Regions from separate parts of the Methylobacterium sp. J-092 genome, predicted to be linked through region 2. Evidence: predicted binding sites of a transcription regulator. Region 2 holds the regulator's gene; the other holds the start of a gene.

Region 1 (3,401 bases), on a different contig from region 2:
CGGGAGAGGAGACGAACGTCGGCGCGAAGGACGTCGGAGCGGAGAGGATGGGAAGGAGGAGCGTGCGCGCGATATACGTCAGTGTCGTTGACATATTCCAGGCCGGTTGGTACCCGTCAACCCCGCCGGCGCCGCCCGCATGCGCGCCCATCGACATCGTCCCCGCCGAAGGGCCCGCAGGTTGCGCGGGCCGCGACGATTTCCAGGAAGACGTTCCCATGTCCGTGATCCCGTTCGACGAGCGCGAGGGCACCATCTGGTTCGACGGCGCCATGGTGCCGTGGCGGGACGCCAAGATCCACGTGCTGAGCCACGGGCTGCATTACGGCTCGTCGGTGTTCGAGGGCGAGCGCGCCTATGGCGGGGTGATCTTCAAGAGCCTCGCCCATGCCGAGCGCCTGCGCCGCTCCGCCGAGCTGCTCGACTTCGCGGTGCCGTATTCGGCCGCCGAGATCGTCGCGGCCAAGGAGGCCGTGCTCAAGGTCAGCGGCCTGCAGGACGCGTATCTCCGCCCGGTCGCCTGGCGCGGCTCGGAGATGATGGGTGTCTCGGCCCAGGGCAACACCATCCACCTGGCGATCGCCGCCTGGGAATGGCCGAGCTACTTCGACGCCGCCACCAAGATGAAGGGCATCCGCCTCGACATCGCCGAGTATCGCCGGCCCGACCCCCGCACCGCCCCCTGCGCCTCGAAGGCGGCGGGCCTGTACATGATCTGCACGATCTCCAAGCACCGGGCCGAGAACAAGGGCTATGCCGACGCGCTGATGCTCGACTTCGAGGACAACGTCGCCGAGTGCACCGGCGCCAACGTGTTCTTCATCCGCGACGGGGCGATCCACACCCCCACCGCCGACCGCTTCCTCAACGGCATCACCCGGCAGACGGTGATCGAGCTGGCCCGCCGCCGCGGCCTCGCGGTCACCGAGCGCCGCATCCGCCCCGAGGAGATGGCCGACTTCTCGGAATGCTTCATCACCGGCTCGGCCGCCGAGGTCACCCCGGTCTCCGAGATCGGGCCCTACCGGTTCGCGCCGGGCGCGATCACCCGCACGCTGATGGACGACTACCTCGCCGAGGTGCAGCCGCAGGCGCGCGCAGCCTGAAGGTTCGCGCGGCCTGAGGCGCCTTATCCCCCGCCGGTTCCGGCCGGCGGGGAACCTCGGGGATGCGGGCCGCGTTCTGACGGAACATTCCATGAACGCGTGAGTGCCCGATGACCAAGGCCGCTGCCAAGACCACGGCGAAGTCCGATTCGAAGTCCGACGCCAAGTCCGACACGAAGTCCGCTTCGAACGAGAACCCGAAGACCGACCCGAAGGACGTGTCGAACCAGATCAAGGATCCCGACCAGTGGACCACCGGCGGCGAGCCGATGACCGGTGCGCAGGCCTCCTATCTCAAGACCCTGTCGGAGGAGACCAAGGAGCCCGAGGCGTTCGATCCCGACATCGACAAGGCCGAGGCCTCCAAGCGCATCGACGCCCTGCGCAAGGAAGCCGGCCACGGCTGAGCGGAGCGAAGGCGCCCGCGGGGCCCGCTCCCGACGGGTCGCCCGAGCGCCCATCCCCTCTCGCCGCAAGCGGGGGAGGGGACCCGCATAACGGCCGGTCGCACGGATCCTGCTGCGGCGGATGCTGCGACCGTCGCCCGTCGCCGATCGAGTTAAAACATCCTCAAGGTCGCGCGGGTAGGGTCGCCGTGTGCCGGTTCGGCCGAGGAAGGCGATCATCGATGTCGAGGACGGCCGTCGAACTGTCGAAAGGGGCCGGAGCCGTGCCGCCGAAGCGCCGCTTCGCCGCCGACGCGCGCGGCGCGACGAGCATCGAGTACGCCCTGATCTCGGGGCTGGTCTTCCTGGCCATCGTCGGCAGCCTGCGCCTCTACGCGTCCAAGGTCAGCACCGTCTACCAGACCATCGGAAACGCGGTCAGCCAGAACTGACCAACCTCAGCGCGTCCCCGGCCGGCCCTTGCGCGACCGGTGCGACGCGTCCGGCTCCGAGGCGGGGTCGGCGTTCGGCGTCGTGCCCGAGGGCTTGGCCGCGGCCGCCTTGGCCGGGTCGGCCTCGGCCCAGAACGCCTCGAACAGGCCCTGCATCGCCTTGACGTTCTGTTCCTGAACCTCGGCGCCGGTCTTCAGCATCTGCTGGAACATGCCGCCGGCGGCATCGGGTTCCGGCTTCGGTGCGGGCTTCGAGACCTGGGGCTTCGAGACCGGGGGCCTGGCGGCCTGCTTCTGCGCCTCCGGCGCGGCCTGCGCCGGGACGAACGCCTTCATCATCTCGGCCCAGCCCGGCGCGACCGCGAACGGCGAGGGCGCCGGGGCGGGCGCCGGCTTGGCCTCCGGAGCCTGCTGGTTCAGCAGCATGTGGACGATGCTCGCGACCACCGCGCCGGCCATCATCGGCAGCATCTGGCGCAGCACCTGCGAGCCGACGCCGCTGGCCGAGGAGGCCTGCTGCAGGATCGCCTGGGTGAGGGCCGGCGAGCCGAACATCTGCCCGAGCATGGTCTCGGCCGGGCTGGGTGCCGGGCTCGCGGCGGGGCGGGCGCCGGCCAGCCCGAACATCTGCGACAGGCCGGTCGGGTCAGGGACGGCGCTGCGCTGCAGCCCGAGCGCGAAGGCCGGCATCAGGGCCTCCATCGCCCGGCGCGTCTGCTCGGGGGTGAGGCCGAACTGCTGGGCCACACTCTGCATCCCGGCGCCGTTCTGGGCCTGAAGCATGTCGAGCGGGTTGAACATCACGCGGCCTTGGTCTGTTCGCCGCGCGGAAAACCGCATCGCGGGCCGCGCGTTCCAAGTCTAGACCCTTATCGACGCCGCTGGCCAGTTGCCGGCCAACGTTCGGGCGCGTCCCGGCGCGATCGGCGCCGCGCATCCACCGGGGATCGCGTCCCGGCCGGGATGCCCGGGACGTCGCGCCTGCCGACGCGACGCGGCGCGCTACACCAGCGCGCCGCCATGGGCCGGGCCGGCGGCGGCGACGCTCGCCTCGGGATCGGGCGCGCGCGCCGGCACCACGACGTCGCGCTCGAGCAGCGTGACCGTGCGGGCGACCATCAGGATGCCGGCCAGCCCGAAGGCGAGCGAGCCGATGCCGACGCCGGCGAGAACCCCGCGCGGCCCGTACAGGGCGGCGCCCGCGAGCGCCGGCGGCATCGTGCCCAGCGTCGCCCGGCCCCAGTTGAGCAGGGTCGAGCGGAACGGGAAGCCGAGGTTGTTGAACGCGGCGTTGGCCAGGAACAGCAGGCCGTTGAAGAACCACACCCCGCCGCTGACGAGGCAGAAGAAGCCGAACAGGTCGGCGGCGACCCCGTCGAGCGCGAACAGCCGCATCAGCGGGCCGCGGGCGAGCACCAGGGCGGCCCACACCACCGCCACGTAGAGGAAGGTCACGA
Region 2 (3,401 bases):
CGAGTACGTGATCGGCACCGCGTTGCTGCTGCTGCGCGGCGCCTACGGCGCGAGCGCGCAGGTCGCCGCGGGCGCGTGGCCGCGCAACGCGCTGATGGGACGCGAGATCGCCGGCAAGCGCCTCGGCCTCGTCGGCTTCGGCGCGATCGCCCGCCAGACCGCCCGCCGTGCGGCGGCCCTCGACATGACCGTCGCCGCCTTCGACCCGCACCTTGCGCCCGACGACGCCGCGTGGCGCCCGGCGCACGGCGCGGTGGCGAGCCTGACCCTTGACGCGCTGGTCGCAACGAGCGACGTGCTCTCGCTGCACGTGCCGCTGACCGAGGCGACGCGCGACATGATCGGGCCGGCGGCGATCGCCCGGATGCGGCCGGGCGCGATCCTGATCAACGCCGCCCGCGGGGGCGTCGTGGACGAGGCCGCCGTCGCCGCGGCGCTTCGGTCCGGGCACCTCGGCGGGGCGGCGCTCGACGTGTTCGCCCAGGAGCCCGTGGACGCCGCGGGCGGCGCGGCGCTGATCGACGTGCCGAACCTCATCCTGACCCCGCACATCGCCGGCGTGACGCGGGAATCGAACGTGCGCGTCTCGGCGGTCACCGCCCGCGCCGTGCGCCGCAGCCTCGAGGGCTGAGCCCCGCAGCACAGCGATCGAAAAGGGCTCGGCGCGCGACGAAATTCGATGCAACGGTCGGATCGGCCGATGAGAACCCTTGCGGAACACTTGACGAACGTTTAACGTGTTCGTGTTTTGTTTCTGCGGCTCCACCTTCGTGTGGCCGCGCATTCCTGCGAGCCGCGCCGATGCTGACCCGTAAACAGCTGGATCTCCTGCGATTCATCGACGAGCGGATGCGCGAGGACGGGGTTCCGCCGTCGTTCGACGAGATGAAGGACGCCCTCGATCTCAAGTCGAAATCCGGCATCCACCGGCTGATCACCGCCCTAGAGGAGCGCGGCTTCCTGCGCCGGCTTCCGAATCGGGCTCGGGCGATCGAGGTGCTGCGCATGCCCGACGGCGCCGGCCGCTCCAGCGCGCCCGCCCCGGTGCCGGCAGCTCCCGCCGCGCCGCGCCGGTTCACCCCGAGCGTGGTCGAGGGCGGGCGCTCGAAGGCCGTGCCGCCGCGTCCTTCCACGACGCAGATGGTCGACGACAGCGGGCGCGCGGTGTCGATCCCGGTGATGGGCCGGATCGCGGCCGGCACGCCGATCTCGGCGATCCAGAACCAGAGCCACGCGATCACCATGTCGCCGGACTTCCTGGCCGGCGGCGAGCACTACGCCCTGGAGGTCCGCGGCGACTCGATGGTCGAGGCGGGCATCCTCGACGGCGACCTCGTGGTCATCCGCAAGCAGGACACCGCCAACACCGGCGACATCATCGTGGCGCTGATCGACGACGAGGAGGCGACGCTGAAGCGGCTGCGCCGTCGCGGCTCCTCGATCGCGCTCGAAGCCGCGAACCCGGCCTACGAGACCCGCGTGCTCGGGCCGGATCGGGTGCAGATCCAGGGCCGCCTGGTCAGCCTCGTGCGCCGTTACTGAAGGGTCTCGCCCGGCATCTCCGGGTTCGGGCCGTCCGCGGCCGGATCGTCGGGTGCCGGGTCGGCGTCCTCCGCCCGGGGGGGCGGTACGGCCATGCCCTGGAACGGGACGTCCTTCGGCTTGGGCTCGGCCGCGGGCGACGATCCGCCCGCTGCCGCGTCATCCGTTCCCTGGGGCGGGGGACGGACCATCGCGGGGCGCCACGGCAGCGTCCGTCCCGGCTCATGCGTGTCGGCCAGAATGAAGCCATTCGGCTCGACGCGGATCGCCACGGCGCCGTGGCTGGCGAGGTAGGCGCGATCGATGACGAGGGCGGCGGCGCAGCCGGGCGGTGCGGCGAGCGCCGTGATCAGCACCGAGGCCTTGGCGCAATCCTGCGCGAAGCCGCGGCGATCCTTCAGAAGCGCCACCGCGCGCCCGTCGGCCAACCGAAGCGTGCATCCGATCCGGTCGCAAACGGAACCGCCCGTCGCCTGCGCGCCCGGCCTGCCGTCGCCGTCGGCCTTCAGCCACTGCTCCAGCACGAAGTTCGACGGCCGCCCGAGGGCGACGAGGCTGCCGTCGGCGCGGCGCACCGCCGCTCCGCTGCCCTGGCGGTCGACGTAGATGTCGTAGCGGGCCGGCATCGTCGCCAGGCCGAGCCCGAGCAGCGCCGGCGGCAGGGCGAGCCAGCGCAGGCGCGAGACCGGGAGCGTCGCGAGCAGCAGCCCCGCGGCGAGGCACCCGAGCGCGGCGGTGCCGAAGGCCGGGACCACGACGTTGGCGCGCCCGAGCCCCTGGATCCAGCCGGAGATGGTCAGCATGCCGCGCACCGCCAGTCCCATCAGCCACCAGACCGGCTGGTCGAGGGCGAACGGGTAGGCGACGATGCCCAGCACCGCCGCCGGCATCACCGCGAGCGAGACCAGCGGTAGGGTGAGCGCGTTGCCGATCAGCCCGAAGGGTTGGACGGTCTGGAAGTGGTAGGTGGCGAAGGGCGCGGTCGCGACCTGCGCCACGAGCGTCGTGCCGAGGGTGCCGACCACCGTCGTCAGCGACAGCGCGATCAGCCGGCCGATCCGCCCGGCCCCGTCGCGGCGGAACATCCCTCCATCGATCAGGCGGGCGCAGGCGATGAGGCCGGCCACCGCCCCGAACGACATCTGGAAGCTCGGGCCGAGCAAGCCTTCCGGCTCGTGCGAGAGCGCGATGAGCGCGGCGAGAGCGAGGTTGCGCATGCTGAGCGCCGGGCGATCGACCAGGATCGCCCCGAGCATGATCAGGGTCATCACGAGGGAACGCTCGGCCGCGATGTCCCAGCCGGAGAAGACGCAGTAGGCGGTGACCCCGACCATCGCCAGCGCCGCGGCGATCTTCTTGATCGGCCAGGCCAGCGCCAGGAACGGCACCAGGGCGAGGCCGGCGCGGACGAGCCAGAACACGACCCCGGCGGCCAGCACCATGTGGAGCCCTGAGATCGAGACCCTGTTGGGAAGGTTGGCCTGCAATCTCGCTGGATCAGTGGGTGACTCGGGTACGAGCGCCAGCGGGGCTAAAACGGCAGTACGGTATGAAGCTCAGCCGTACGCCCGGCTTGGAAAGCCATGGCTCTCGTTCGATATGCGGCGTATCCCACCCCACCGCTGCATGGTTATGCACCCGCAATTTCGAGCAGCCTGGAGCGAACGTCTGCGCCTGGGCGAGCGAGATCCACCGTCGCGAATCGGACGTGATGCCCTTGTATGGTCACGCCCTCGTCGATGTGGCGGTCTAGGGACGGGTGGAGCAGCACCCCCCCGGCGACGTCTGCCCGCGCATCGCCCCTCCCAGCCTGGGACCGGAGGTAGGCGTACATCTGGTACAGGTGCGCACTTTTGAAA

What was found. Region 2 encodes LexA, which represses DNA repair genes until DNA is damaged. Its sites were predicted from a motif close to TGTTCNNNNTGTGTTCNG; they were not measured.
Region 1: a site for LexA is predicted at 1,187-1,204, ahead of MKK60_RS01410 (DUF3072 domain-containing protein). Genes of this name have one in related genera too.

The regions. Positions count from the first base shown of each region.
Region 1 covers NZ_JAKSXU010000037.1:1,765-5,165, forward strand. The annotation lists gene MKK60_RS01405 (branched-chain amino acid aminotransferase) at 219-1,106, shown strand; gene MKK60_RS01410 (DUF3072 domain-containing protein) at 1,217-1,513, shown strand; gene MKK60_RS01415 (Flp family type IVb pilin) at 1,735-1,944, shown strand; gene MKK60_RS01420 (DUF937 domain-containing protein) at 1,951-2,745, opposite strand; gene MKK60_RS01425 (MATE family efflux transporter) at 2,947-3,401, opposite strand, start outside.
Region 2 covers NZ_JAKSXU010000186.1:3,645-7,045, reverse strand. The annotation lists gene MKK60_RS22090 (NAD(P)-dependent oxidoreductase) at 1-631, shown strand, start outside; gene lexA (transcriptional repressor LexA) at 802-1,542, shown strand; partial or broken gene MKK60_RS22080 (ComEC/Rec2 family competence protein) at 1,536-3,023, opposite strand; gene mcrC (5-methylcytosine-specific restriction endonuclease system specificity protein McrC) at 3,173-3,401, opposite strand, start outside.